Regions from separate parts of the Pseudoalteromonas sp. MEBiC 03607 genome, predicted to be linked through region 2. Evidence: riboswitches for the same ligand, from Rfam matches in the RefSeq annotation. Region 2 holds a riboswitch; the other holds the start of a gene.

Region 1 (7,492 bases), 2.2 Mb from region 2:
CGCTATCAAGAGTAAATCTGTTCGTAAGCGTTTTACCAAGTTATTAGAAAATAACATTAAGATCGTCTTACGTCGTGTTGACGAAAAAGTACAAGTTAGAAACAACTGGGATAATATTTCGGTTGTGAGCCTTTTAGATTCTGAGCAAGTTCGCCTAGATATCATCGATGGCTTAAAACGCATTCCGGGTATTGTGCAATTTATCGAAGTTACAGAAACAGACTTTGATTCGTTAGACGATATTTATCAAAAAGCCCTTGAGCTAATTGGCCACACTATCGAAGGTAAAACATTCTGTGTGCGCTGTAAGCGTTCGGGTAAACACGATTTTACTTCTAGCGATGTAGAGCGTTATGTTGGTGGCGGCTTAAACCAACATGTTGCAGGTGCAAGCGTAAAATTATCCCACCCTGAAGTAACCATTCGTTTAGAAGTGCGAGATGATAAAGCGTATATCGTTACTGAAACTCACTTAGGTATGGCAGGCTTCCCGTTACCAACACAAGAAGATGTACTGTCACTTATGTCGGGTGGCTTTGACTCAGGTGTAGCAAGCTACCAGATGATCCGCAAAGGCGCGCGAACTCACTTCTTATTCTTTAACCTAGGTGGGGCAGCTCACGAAATCGGTGTTAAACAAGCCAGTTATTATATCTGGAAACAGTTTAGCTCTACCCATAAGGTAAAGTTTGTCACTGTAGATTTTGAACCTGTTGTAGCTGAAATCTTAGAAAATGTAGAAAACAGTCAAATGGGTGTGGTGCTTAAGCGTATGATGATGCGTGCAGGTAGCCAAGTTGCAGAAAAGTTAGGTGTGCAAGCATTAGTAACAGGTGAAAGTATTGGCCAAGTATCAAGCCAAACACTGGCTAATCTAAGTGTGATTGACCGTGTAACTGAAACTTTAATCATTCGCCCGTTAATCCAACACGACAAGCAAGATATTATTAATATTGCTCGTAAAATTGGTACCGCAGAAATGGCAGAAAGCATGCCTGAATACTGTGGTGTGATTTCTAAAAAGCCAACGGTTAAAGCCAAAATTAAAACGATTCTTGCCGAAGAAGCTAAATTTGATTTTGACGTGTTAAATACGGTTGTTGAAAATGCCCGTGTGATGGATATCCGTGATATCGACACCGAAGCTAAGCAAGAAGTAAAAGAAGCCGAGTCTGTATCTGATTTACCAAAGGGAGCGGTTGTTGTTGATATTCGCTCACCTGAAGAAGAAGACGCAAATCCACTTGAGCTTGAAGGTATTGAAGTTGTGCATTTACCTTTCTTCCGCTTAGCGACTAAATTTGGTGACTTACCAAAAGATAAAGAATATTACTTATACTGTGCTAAAGGTGTGATGAGTCAGCTTCAAGCGCTGATCTTACACGAAGAAGGCTTCAGCAACGTAAAAGTGTATCGCCCGTAAGGGATGGTGATAAAAGCGCGACATGTTCGCGCTTTTTTAATGCCTGAAATAATTGTCAGAAGCTAGTAACTTTACTCTTTCCTCTAGTAGCTAGCTTTTTATTTTTATCATACTCAGCATGGCTTGGTTATATGGTGTTTTTACACCTAGCTTCGCGCCTTGTTCACACACATAACCACAAATTGCATCTATTTCTGATTGTCGGTTATGGCTGATATCTTGCTGCATAGAAGAAAAGTTTTCTGCAGTTGCAGTCATCACCGAGTAGGCTTGATCCAGTGCCTCGCAGAGCTTTACATCAACACCTTGTTTATTGGCTACCAGACACGCTTCACTCAGTAAATTAATGATGCGAGTGCTAAATTGCGGTGCACGGAGTTGGCCATTTTTAACGTTATGGATTGCTGTTAATGGGTTAATGGCAATATTGACTAACAGTTTTTGCCAGCGCAATGAGTGAATATCATCACTCACTGAAAAGTGTGGCAGGCTGCTAAATAGATGTTCAAGTTCATTGAGTTTTTCAGTTGCTGCTGCATTACATGCGCCAAGCACACTTTCGCCATTTCCTGTGTGGTTTACACTATAGGGCGTTGCTTTAAAGCCAGCTAAACGAGTTGTTAGAAACGATAACCCTTGAGTGTCTAACAGTTGGGCATTAAGTTCATCGACATTACCCATACCATTGTGAGAAATAACAAGTTGGCAGTTTTTAGTAAGGTAAGGTTTTATTTGCTTAAAAGCTGCTTGCACCTGAAATGCTTTAACAGTAATTAATACCAAGTCAAAGGGCGGCGATTGATTTAATTCTGCATAATTAATAAGGCGCGCTTTAATAGGATGTGATTTGCCATTACTTGCTTGATAAAAACGCGTGGTCAGGGTTGGCTTACGAGTCAGTAATGTGATGTCATGTTGTGCAGATAAAAAATGGCTAAATAGCAGGCCTATTGCGCCATCACCCACTACTAATAAATTAGCCATTACGTTGATTACTACCTAAATGAAAGCCAAGCTTTATAGCAAAATAGCTTACAGCACCAATAAAGTCAGCGATAAAGTCACCAACTGAGGCTTGGCGATAAGGCAGCATATCTTGCATAAATTCAATGGCGGCTCCGTAGCCTGCTAACAGTAAAATTTGTACCATTAGAGGTAACTTAAATGCCTTGTCCATCACCAAAGCGAGTATGAAGAAAATACCAAAGTGCGCTACTTTATCGACGTGAGGAAACAGGTTGCCAACCCCTTTAATTTCTTTGGCAAATAAAATCGTAAAGCCAATAATGCTGGCTAAGAAGATAACTTGGTAAACACGCCTTGTCACAATAACCCCTAAAAATGCCGAAATTGAATGGCCAGTATATCAAACAATTTTTGCATCGCACCTGAACAAATCGGATAAAAATAGAAAGAATCGACAAATAAGCGTTATAATTGCCAACCATAAACGAATTTAAAAAAGACTATGTTAGGAGAACCCCATGCCTTCATTTGATATTGTTTCTGAAGTAGAAATGAACGAAGCGCAGAATGCAGTAGATAATGCAAAGCGTGAACTAGAGACGCGTTTTGATTTTCGTGGTGTTGATGCATCAATCGAACTAAGTGACAAAGTAATTAAGTTAAAAGCTGAAGCACCACAGCAAGTGATGCAACTTTTTGACATTCTTGCAGCAAAAATTTCAAAGCGTGGTTTGGATGTATCTAGCCTTGAATTAAGAGACGAGTCACGTAGCGGCAAATACGTAATGCGTGACGTTGCACTTAAGCAAGGTATCGAAAAAGACGTAGCGAAGAAAATCGTTAAGTTAATTAAAGACTCAAAAATCAAAGTACAAGCCGCGATTCAAGGTGAAGAATTACGTGTAACTGGTAAAAAACGTGATGATTTACAAGAAGCAATGCAAGTTGTTCGTACTGCTGATTTAGGTCAACCATTCCAGTTCAAAAACTTCCGCGATTAAAACTTATGGCTTTAAGCTGTAAGCCAGTAAGTTTCTGAGCTTTACAAGGAGCGTATCATGAGACGAATATTAGGTTACAGAGAAAAAGATATCTTCTAGCTATTTTCAGCTAGAGGATATTTATGTCAGTAAAAAACAAAACAATTGACCGTAATAAATACGGTAAAATAAACAGAAAATACACAGGTCCACACAGTACTTATTTTTATCAACAAACACCAAGTTGGTGGGTAAAAATGACGATGACTAAGCCAAGAAGACGCTTAAATAAAGCACTTTGCAAGCGTGTGATGAATGGTGCTGACCCAGAAGGAATTGTTTTTCCGTTAGGAAACTCAAAACCTCATGAGTATTTCTGGTAATTATTTGTTTGATAAAAGCCAATCAGCATGCTGATTGGCTTTTTTACTTTCGGCTTACGGCTTACAGCTTAAAATTTGTCTTTAGCGGTATAGCCGTCCATTGACATTCTTCCCTAAAATCATCACAATAGCAGCCTATTTTCAAGGTGCTTGCTGTATCTACAAAGATACGTGTTATTTCAAAGGGTGAAATAGTCGCAAGATAATCGGGAAGTTGGTGCGTTTTCAGGGAGAAAACAATGCCAACACTGCCCCCGCAACGGTAATGTGTATGCCATACATACGCAGAGTCCGGAGACCGGCCTTGAAGTAACTTACTATTTGCGTGTGCGGTGGGCACAGGCTAGGGGATATCATGCTAAATAAATCTGCGTTAGGCGTAGCGATTGCTGCTGCGTTGTCTTTTTCTGTATCTGCTGACGAGCAATCAATCGAGCACATCACAGTTACTGCCAATAAATTCGAACAATCAATTAATGATGTATTAGCTAGTGTTACAGTTATTGACCGTGCTGATATTGAGGCAAGTTATGTTCGTGACTTACCAAGCTTACTGGCAACTCAAGCTGGCTTTCAAATTAATGCCAATGGTGGTTTTGGGCAAAGCTCAGGTGTTTCACTACGTGGTGCAAGCTCTCGCCATACGCTTATTTTAATTGATGGTGTACGTACAGGATCAGCAACACTTGGCTATAAAAGTATTAGCAATATTCCTTTAAACAGTATTGAACGTGTTGAAGTAGTAAAAGGCTCACGTGCTGCTGTATATGGTTCTGATGCGCTAGCGGGTGTGATCAATATCATTACGCGTAAAGCACAAAATACGACTTTAGATGTCACTTTTGGCTCAGATGCTTATCAAGAGTATCAAGTGGCGACAGGCGGTCAGTTTGCGGGCGTTGATGTTGCTGTTAATGCCGGCTATGAAAAAACAGATGGCTTTGATGTGCTGCAAGGTTTAGCGCCAGATGAAGACGGCTACGAGAACAAAAACCTTGGCTTTAATCTAGGTTATCAAAATGAGCAACTAGGTGAGTTTTTAGCGCAAGCACAATACTCAGAAGGCGAAGCACAATACGATAGTGCCTATAGCCCAGCAGACAGCACGGTAGAAAAAGGTGAGTTCGAAAATTACCAAGCATCATTAGGCTGGAAAAAAACTTTCGACAAACACAGCCATGCCATCGATATTGCCATATCAAGTGATAGTTCAGATGACTCACGTATTGATTACACAGGCGCAACGGTGGTCGATAAGTTTGAAACTGAGCGTGAGCAAATTGATTACAATGGCCAATACTTTTTCAATCAAGCATTAACACTAAGCGGCGGTTTAAATTGGTATAAAGATGAAGTAAACACTAACTCAGGTACTTACTTAAAAGACAGCCGTGAAGTATTCGCTGCGTTCATTGGCGCTTATTATGATGATGAACAAGTACTTGCAAACCTAACTGTTCGCCAAGATGATGACCAGCAGTTTGGTGATGAAACCACTTACACAGCCGCTGTTGGCTATCACTTAAATGACATCGCCACATTCCGTGTAAGTCAAAGTACTGGTTTTAAATCTCCAACTTTTAATGACCTATATTATCCAGGCTCGGGTAATCCAGAGTTAAACCCTGAAACATCAGATAACCAAGAGCTAGGCCTATCACTCAATGTGAATGATATTAGCCTTGATATTGCGATTTTCCGCAGCGAAATCGACAAAAAAATCGCCTGGGCGCCAAATGCATCAGGGCAGTGGATCCCCACTAATATAAACGAAGCTCGCCATGAAGGTGTTGAGTTTAGCTTTAAAAACCAAGTGTTTGGCTTTGATCACAGCTTTAACTTCACTTACCTCTCTGCTGAAGATACCGAAACCGGTCAGTCACTAACCTATGTGTCAAACCACAGTGTGAATTGGTCATTACATAAAGCATGGGGTGATTTTGATGCCGGTATTGATATGCAATACCGTGGTGACCGTGATGGCAAGTTAACGCACTTACCTTCGTATACGTTATGGAATTTAGTTGGTCACTACCAAGCAACTGACAACTTAACTGTGTCACTACGTGTAGAAAACCTATTCGATAAAGAGTACAACGCCGTTGATGCCTATGGTACAGACCTAGATGGTGATTACATCAACGACGAATTTTATTACTACAACACGGCCGAGCGCCGCTTGTTTGTAGGTGCCCGTTATCAGTTCTAATAATAAGGAAAATTATTAGTTCTGCGTCTAAAAGCTCGCTACCTACTTAGCGAGCTTTTTTCATTTTAGTTTATCAGCGAAGTATTGACCGAATTTCTCAAGTTTAGGCGCGATAAGGATACTGCAATAACCTTGATTCGGGTTTTCATTGTAATAGTCTTGGTGATATTGCTCTGCTGGGTAAAAGTTCGATATTGGGCTAAGCTCAGTGACAATTGGCTCACGAATTTGCTTCTGTAAAGCTGCTATCATTGTTTGCGCTTCAGCTTTTTGCTGCTCAGTATGATAATAAATAACACTACGATACTGTGTGCCTACATCGTTGCCTTGTCGATTTAATTGTGTGGCATCGTGTAAAGTAAAGAACATTTCAAGAAGGGTATTATAGCTCACAATACTGCTGTCAAAATCGAGCTGAACAACCTCAGCATGACCCGTTAAGCCAGTACATATTTGCTGATAACTTGGGTTTTCAATTTCACCGCCTGCATAGCCAGAACTGACATTAAGCACGCCTTTCACTCGTCTAAATGCAGCATCAATACACCAAAAGCAGCCACCGCCAAAAGTAGCTATTTGTATGTTGTTATCCATCGTTTATTCCCTCACTGTTTTGCTGACTATAGCCGAAAAAACAAAACGCCGTAAAGACGGCGTTTTATTGTTGCTTAAAGACAGTTCTAAATTTCTTCCAACGGTTTGTCTTTAGCTTGTTGTTCTAACTTGCTTTGTAAATACTCAGGCGACTGAGTATTACGGGCTAGGGCAGTATATGCTGCTGGCACAACAAATAGAGTTAGTAAGGTTGCCACTATTACACCTGTAAATACCACCACACCAATTACCATACGGCTCTCTGCACCCGGGCCACTTGCAAGTACCAGTGGTACCGAGCTCATCACTGTGGTCAGTGAGGTCATAATAATCGGGCGTAAACGCTGCGTTGCCGCTTGGGTAATCGCTTCGTTAAATTCAACGCCTTTATCACGCAGTTGGTTGGCAAACTCAACGATTAAGATACCGTTTTTCGCGCTTAAACCAATCAGCATTACGATACCAATTTGGCTGTAAATGTTCAGAGTGAGATCTGTGTACCAAAGGCCAAATAATGCGCCGACTAAGCCAAGCGGAACAGTCAACATAATCACAAATGGGTGAATAAAGCTTTCAAACTGTGCAGCAAGAACTAAGAAAGTTACTGTGAGCGCAAGAATAAACACATAGGTCATTGCTGATGCGCCTTCATAGAACAGTTGCGACTCACCTTTATAGTCAATTGCACCATCGATGTCGTTTTCTTCAGCGGCAACTTGATTTAAGAAGTTAAGCGCTTCTTCTAGGGTATAACCATCGGCTAAGTTTGCACTTAACGTAATTGCGCGCATACGGTTATAACGATTTAAACGTGATGCTGTGGCTTCTTCTTTTAAGCTAATTAAGCTATCTAGCGGCACTAATTCGCCACTGCGTGATTTTAAGTAGATATTTGAGATATCGGTCGGGTTCGCAAAGTCTTCTTTAGTACCTTTTA
Region 2 (7,492 bases):
GCCAATGCTTAGCGCGCTCTGCTTGATGCCTATTAATTCGGGCTGTCATTTCTTCATCACCCGCATTTGCTGTGGCAATGTAGATAAGCGGCTTGTCTGAATTTATTGCCAGCTGCTCAGCAAAACGGCTTTTACCGCTGCGAGCACCGCCTAAAATTAAGGTGTGTGATTGGCTCATAACATACTCACTAGACATAAGTAGGTAACAAGCTCAGATACTTGTTGGGCAGCACCTAAGCAATCACCGGTGTAGCCAGATAACTGCTTTTCAAACCAGCGCTTCAATAGTAAACGAGTAACAAAAAGCACACTGACGAGTATTAATAATTGCCCTAGAGTGAAGCCAAAAAACAACCATGCTATTGCTAACACAGCAAAGCCAGTTGCTAGCAGTATTTGATAACTTTGCGTGCTTAAATACATCGCAATTGGTTTTACTTTAGATGTGGCGTCCTGACTTACATAGTCCATATCTGCAATTAAACTTGTTGCCACAACCCGGCTTAAGCTTTGTCCTAAAACAAGTGCAATAATCAGAGCACTGGTTACTTCGCTAAGTGCGACAAGTGTTTGGTACTTAACTAATAAAGCCATCACAAGCGCCGCAGCACCATAGGTGCCTAAGCGACTATCTTTCATAATGTTGAGCTTATCTGCAACTTGCCAACCGCCACCAAAGCCATCCCAGACATCAGCAAGCCCATCTTCATGAAATGCCCCTGTGATTATCAAGCTAAACGCCATAACTAACGCGACTGCAATGGCTGCGGTGAATAACCAACTTAGCAGCAAAAAGTTTAACGCTAAAATTGCGCCTAATAATACTCCGACCAATGCAAAATAACGGCTGGCCTGATTGAGCGCCTTATTCGATACTGCAAAGTTTAATTTAACGGGTATACGCGTTAAAAAGCTGAGCGCCAGTAAAAATAACTGAAGCTGACTTGGGGTCGTGTTTGAAGTGTGTTGTTCCGTGCTCATATCAAACTACTTGCTCAACATTGGCATCGGCAAAACTTGCCATGTCATTGTAAAACGCCAAAGATGCTTGCAGTAAAGGTAAGGCAAGCGCAGCACCTGTGCCTTCTCCTAAACGTAAATCTAGCTGTAATAAAGGTGATGCGTGCATGGCATTAAGCATTGTTTTGTGCCCTTGCTCATCAGAGGCATGGGCAAATAACATGTAATCGCGAGCGTTTGCATTAATGCGAGTTGCAACAAGCGCTGCTGCAGTACAAATAAAGCCATCCACGATCACCGCCATGCCGAGCTCCGCAGCAGCTAAAATGGCACCGGTGATCTGAACAATTTCAAAACCACCTAATGCAGCGAGTGTCATTAGTGGGTCGCTAAAATGAGCTTGATGCAATTGGAGGGCTTGCTCCACAACCTTGATTTTTTTAGCTATAACCTCATCACTCACACCTGTGCCTTTACCAACACATTGGTTGGCAGGTAAGGACAACAAAGCAGCCATTAATGCCGCAGCACTTGTAGTATTACCAATACCCATCTCTCCAAACGCAATAGTATTGCTGCCTTGCTCATAGAGTGAATGAACTCGCTGCTTTGCTAATTCAAACCCTTTTTCAACGTGACTACGAGACATGGCCATTTCAGTATTCAGTGGGGCAGTGATTTCACCTAAACGCTGGTTATGCACACTTTTATCATGTGCTGTAGTGAGTGTTCCGGCATCGACAACTTCGAGCTGCCAACCAAGCTGGCGACAAAATACATTGATTGCAGCGCCTCCAGCTGCAAAGTTTGCCACCATTTGTGATGTAACAGTGCTAGGAGCAATTGACACACCTTGACTTGCCACACCATGATCGCCTGCAAATACAACCAGAGAAGGCTTTGAAATAACTGGTTTAAAGGCAAGTAGCGCCTGCTCACTATCAAGCTGCTTTGAAAAAATAAGCGTTAATTGTTTAGCACAACTCTCAAGCTGACCTAAAGCACCAAGCGGCTTCGTTTTAAGGTCTATCTTTTGTTGTATTACAGCTGAAAACTGCTGGTTAATTGGCATGATATTAAACATTAGCTACCTGCTCTGTTTACGAAAATAAAGTAAGAATAAAAAGAACACGCTGCCGATAGCTGCAGTGATCACACCAACGGGTAATTCTTGGTTATTCAATAAGGTTCGGCATAACACATCTACCCACACCATAAAAATGCCACCGACCAAGGATGTCATGACTAAGTTATGACTGCTGCCTTGCGGCGAAAAGTAGCGCACAATATGCGGGATCATCAGACCTACAAAACCAACGCCTCCACATAGAGCAACAAGCACCGCTGTAATTAATGAACTTAGCAGCAGCATCATGATCCGAAAGCGTTGGACATGAATCCCCAAAGTCGCAGCACTTTCATCGCCAAGTAGCATTGCATTAAGCTGACGACGAAATGCAATCATCAAAGTCATACAGGCAATAATAACGGTAAACGGCAGCCAAAGAGTGCCCCACTGCGCCCGAGAAAAACTGCCCATTGTCCAAAATAAAATAGCTGTAATTGCTTGAGGATCACTAAAATAAAGCAGCAGGCTAGTCAGAGCGCTAAATAAGAAGGATAAAGCAACGCCGGCAAGTAACATGGCTTCAACTTGACCAACATGTCGACGCCCAGCAATAGCAATGAGCAACAGCATTGAGAGTAAGCTTCCGGCAAATGCAGCAACTGACATACTAAAGCCAAAACTCACACCAGTAAGGGCTATAAAGCACACCACACCAAATGAAGCCCCTGAAGAGATACCAAACAAGTAAGGATCAGCAAGCGGGTTTCGGGTTACGGTTTGCAAAATTAATCCCGCAAGAGCCAGTCCAGATCCTGCTAAAAATGCCAGCACCGTTCTTGGCATGCGTAACTGCCAAATAATCCGCTGCACGAATTCATCACCACCTTGGCTAAACAGGCCATTTAGTACCTCACTCAATGGTGTGTTTGCAGCACCAAAGCTCAGAGCGAAAAAACAACTAATAAGCCCAACAACAGCACAGATACTTAAACGCATTGCATCAGTCATTTTGATGCTCCTGTGTCTGATAGCCATAAAAATAAGTTATATGCGGGATAAACTTATCGGTGTTTGATTGCGGATGAGCAGACACCGCAGCGCAGACACCAAATACATCGCTCAACAGCTGCTCAGTAAGCACCGCTTTTGGTTGCCCCTGACAAACCAATTGCCCTTCGTCAATTACCAGTAATTCATCACACAAACTCGCTGCAAGATTTAAGTCATGAAAAGAGGCAAGCACAGTCACATCGAGGGACTTTGCTAATTCCATTATTTGAATTTGGTATTTAACATCAAGATGACTGGTAGGCTCATCCATGATCAAAAGCTTAGGTTGCTGTACGATAGAACGTGCAATGAGTGCTCTTTGCTTTTCACCACCAGAGAGCGAGTCGAATGCTTGCTCACTATGATGAGACAAACCAACCTGCTCAATCGCTTGATATATTCGCTGCTTATCGTTAATAGACGTGCCGCTGAAAAGTCGCTTATGAGGTGTTAGCCCTAAACTCACCACGTCGAACAGAGACAAATTAAACTGCGATGGAGACTCTTGTAAAACTACAGCAACCTGCTTTGCAAACTCATCAGCACTGATTTGCCAGATATCTTCACCGTTTAGCAACACAGCCCCTTGCTGAGGTTTCAAGTAACGATAAAGACAACGCAGTAAGCTTGATTTACCTGCACCATTAGGGCCAAGTAAACCTATAAACTGCCCAGCTTTTAACTCAAGGCTAATTGATTTAAGTATTGTTTTATTCGCAATACCCCAACTTAAATCAGAGACTGATATTAATGGCGCAGAGCCGTGGCTAGTTTGTTGCAAGCTTGTTCTCTCTTGGCGAGCAACCACAACGCACAAGAAAGCACTGATAAGTACCAGAAAATGACGTGAGTTTACCCGCTCGATGATTAATTGTTAGTGCTAAGTATCTGGCTGACCATACTTATGATGGATTACAGTTGCGGGAACAGCTGGAGAATTTCACTCCATTCCATAGCATATGTGTATTATGGCGGGCTAAGTAAATAATTCAATGAATATCACTCTAGATGGCTAAAAAACAATTTTTGGCCAAGTTTTTCCTTGTTCATCTATATATACATCGAGTGTAACAAGTCCCGCATAAGGGAGGTGAAAAACATTTAAATGCGTGGCTGACTGTTTTGGCATCTGGCAAACAATAGCAAGAATTTGTTTAATTACACCAGCGTGGCTGATTACCAATGACTGAGTATGTTTAGTTTCACTCAATGAGTTTAAAAACGTTTGCCACCAAGCTTCTACCCTTGCGTAAAAGTCAGCCATTGATTCACCATTGGGTACTTTTACCTGCCAAGGATGCTGCCAAAAATCACCGATATGAGGTTTACTGGTTTGCTGCCAAAGCTGCTGATAGTCTTGGCCATCCCAATCACCAAAATTAAACTCTTTCAGCGCATTGAAATACTGAACATTCAATGTGTGTTGATTTGCTAAAAAATCAGCATAGACTGAGCAACGCTTTAGCGGTGAGCTATATATAGCATTTAAATTCAACAGTTCAGCAGAGGCTTGGCGCATTTGTTCAAGACCATGCTTTGATAAATCAACATCGATTTGCCCAGAAAGAATACCCGGTGTGGCAATTTCGCCATGGCGAAGAAAATAAACTCGTGAAGTAAATGCGTCCATAATGTTCCTCAGTAACCAGTAGTGAACGTTAACGCGTTTCAAATACTCTGTCGAGTTATGCTAAAGGACTTATGCGAGAAGAATTAAGCTAAACGCATCAACCGAACGTCAAAATGCAGCACTGCGTTCGCACCAATTTTTCCGCCGTTACCTTTTTTACCCCAAGCAAGCTCTGGGGGGATCACAAATTCATAGCGAGAGCCGATATTCATTAATAACAAACCTTCTCGTAACCCTTCTATAGCTTCTGATAAAGCAAACACCTCTGGCATACCCGCTTTATAACTGTCGGCAATGACACTGCCATCAGCAAGCATAATACGTTGATTAATGACCACTGTATCGAACTCTGTCACGCGATCCCCTGCAACATCATCAATCACTTTATACATTAAACCCGATGGGCATAGATGCGTATCAGGATGAGATGAGAACTTAGCGATGAATGCTTCACTATTTTTACGATTTAACCCTGAAGAACCTTTTGACTTGGTTGTTTTCTTACGAGACACAGTAAACCCTAATTGTATTACAAATATAAACGCTTTATCGCATAACAACGTTAGGGAAGCAAGGGGCACTGTGGTTTGTAGTGAGTTAGCGAGAGTAAAGTTAGAAAGAGGAAAGTTTTAAAGCTCTGGCGTAGGTTGGGTAGAGCGCAGCGAAACCCAACACAGAGAGCTATCAGCTTTCAGCCGTCAGCGATCAGTCGCGCGGTGGGGTTGTTTGGTGCTGCGTCTCCCTCTGCCGGAGGCTCTAGGCTCTAGGCTCTAGGTTCTAGGTTCTAGGTTCTAGGTTCTAGGTAAAGTGTACTTGTAGGAATGGCTTTAGCCATGAATGTGTTTGTTATGGTCTGATTCGGCACTGAAGTGCCTCCTACGGGGTTTTGTTGCTGTTGGTGACTCAGTTACATAACAACTCTGACATCTAATCTCTAACCACTGATGTCTCTGTGTTTCAGCTGACGTCTGACGGCTGAAAGCTGACAGCTCCAGACGCAAAAAAGCCCGACTCTCTCGAATCGGGCTTTCTTTAATTAGGATCCTGGCGATGTCCTACTTTCACATGGCAAATGCCACACTATCATCGGCGCTGTTTCGTTTCACTACTGAGTTCGGCATGGGGTCAGGTGGGTCCAAAACGCTATTGTCACCAAGAAAATTCTGTTCAATTTTCTTATTATTTTTAATTTAAAGTCTTGCGACTGAATTAGGAGCCTGGCGATGTCCTACTTTCACATGGCAAATGCCACACTATCATCGGCGCTGTTTCGTTTCACTACTGAGTTCGGCATGGGGTCAGGTGGGTCCAAAACGCTATTGTCACCAAGCAAATTTGGTTTGTTAATCGCTTTTGCAATTAACTAAAATCTGGAATTCTGATATCAAGTAAATGTCTACTTTAGTGTCTTAACTTCTGTCTGTTACGCTGTCATAAAACGCGTTTGGCGTTGTATGGTTAAGCCTCACGGGTAATTAGTACAGGTTAGCTTAATGGCTCGCACCACTTCCACACCCTGCCTATCAACGTTGTAGTCTTCAACGGCCCTTCAGAGACTTTAAAAGTCTAGTGAGAACTCATCTCGAGGCCTGCTTCGCGCTTAGATGCTTTCAGCGCTTATCAGTTCCGAACGTAGCTACCGGGCAGTGCCATTGGCATGACAACCCGAACACCAGCGGTTCGTTCACTCCGGTCCTCTCGTACTAGGAGCAACCCCTCTCAATTCTCAAACGCCCACGGCAGATAGGGACCGAACTGTCTCACGACGTTCTAAACCCAGCTCGCGTACCACTTTAAATGGCGAACAGCCATACCCTTGGGACCGACTTCAGCCCCAGGATGTGATGAGCCGACATCGAGGTGCCAAACACCGCCGTCGATATGAACTCTTGGGCGGTATCAGCCTGTTATCCCCGGAGTACCTTTTATCCGTTGAGCGATGGCCCTTCCATTCAGAACCACCGGATCACTATGACCTACTTTCGTACCTGCTCGACGTGTCTGTCTCGCAGTTAAGCTGGCTTCTACCATTACACTAACCGTACGATGTCCGACCGTACTTAGCCAACCTTCGTGCTCCTCCGTTACTCTTTGGGAGGAGACCGCCCCAGTCAAACTACCCACCAGGCACTGTCCGTAACCCCGATTAGGGGCCAACGTTAGAACATCAACACTACAAGGGTGGTATTTCAAGGACGGCTCCACAAAGACTAGCGTCTCTGCTTCAAAGCCTCCCACCTATCCTACACATGTAGGGTCAATGTTCAGTGCCAAGCTGTAGTAAAGGTTCACGGGGTCTTTCCGTCTAGCCGCGGGTACACAGCATCTTCACTGCGATTTCAATTTCACTGAGTCTCGGGTGGAGACAGCGTGGCCATGGTTACACCATTCGTGCAGGTCGGAACTTACCCGACAAGGAATTTCGCTACCTTAGGACCGTTATAGTTACGGCCGCCGTTTACCGGGGCTTCGATCAAGAGCTTCGTCCGAAAACTAACCCCATCAATTAACCTTCCGGCACCGGGCAGGTGTCACACCGTATACGTCATCTTGCGATTTTGCACAGTGCTGTGTTTTTAATAAACAGTCCCAGCCACCTGGTCACTGCGGCTCCCGTCCGCTTAGAGAGCAAGTCTCATCACAGATAGGAGCGTACCTTCTCCCGAAGTTACGGTACGATTTTGCCTAGTTCCTTCACCCGAGTTCTCTCAAGCGCCTTAGTATTCTCTACCTGACCACCTGTGTCGGTTTGGGGTACGATTCGGTATAATCTGAAGCTTAGA

Evidence for each region. A riboswitch is a leader RNA that binds a small molecule or an ion and turns the genes downstream of it on or off. The one in region 2 is predicted to bind cobalamin.
Region 1: linked by a shared signal. The riboswitch ahead of E5N72_RS16125 (TonB-dependent receptor) and the one ahead of E5N72_RS06370 (ABC transporter ATP-binding protein) in region 2 are both predicted to bind cobalamin.

What each region holds. Positions count from the first base shown of each region.
Region 1 covers NZ_SRRY01000001.1:3,548,961-3,556,452, reverse strand. The annotation lists gene thiI (tRNA uracil 4-sulfurtransferase ThiI) at 1-1,423, shown strand, start outside; gene E5N72_RS16145 (2-dehydropantoate 2-reductase) at 1,514-2,407, opposite strand; gene E5N72_RS16140 (VanZ family protein) at 2,400-2,750, opposite strand; gene E5N72_RS16135 (YajQ family cyclic di-GMP-binding protein) at 2,908-3,390, shown strand; gene E5N72_RS16130 (hypothetical protein) at 3,513-3,752, shown strand; cobalamin riboswitch at 3,920-4,074, shown strand; gene E5N72_RS16125 (TonB-dependent receptor) at 4,108-5,961, shown strand; gene msrA (peptide-methionine (S)-S-oxide reductase MsrA) at 6,022-6,555, opposite strand; gene E5N72_RS16115 (efflux RND transporter permease subunit) at 6,642-7,492, opposite strand, start outside.
Region 2 covers NZ_SRRY01000001.1:1,397,977-1,405,468, reverse strand. The annotation lists gene cobU (bifunctional adenosylcobinamide kinase/adenosylcobinamide-phosphate guanylyltransferase) at 1-178, opposite strand, end outside; gene E5N72_RS06385 (adenosylcobinamide-GDP ribazoletransferase) at 175-981, opposite strand; gene cobT (nicotinate-nucleotide--dimethylbenzimidazole phosphoribosyltransferase) at 983-2,044, opposite strand; gene E5N72_RS06375 (iron ABC transporter permease) at 2,048-3,037, opposite strand; gene E5N72_RS06370 (ABC transporter ATP-binding protein) at 3,030-3,860, opposite strand; cobalamin riboswitch at 3,941-4,079, opposite strand; gene E5N72_RS06365 (histidine phosphatase family protein) at 4,092-4,709, opposite strand; gene E5N72_RS06360 (FKBP-type peptidyl-prolyl cis-trans isomerase) at 4,793-5,221, opposite strand; rRNA gene rrf (5S ribosomal RNA) at 5,752-5,866, opposite strand; rRNA gene rrf (5S ribosomal RNA) at 5,925-6,039, opposite strand; rRNA gene E5N72_RS06345 (23S ribosomal RNA) at 6,164-7,492, opposite strand, start outside.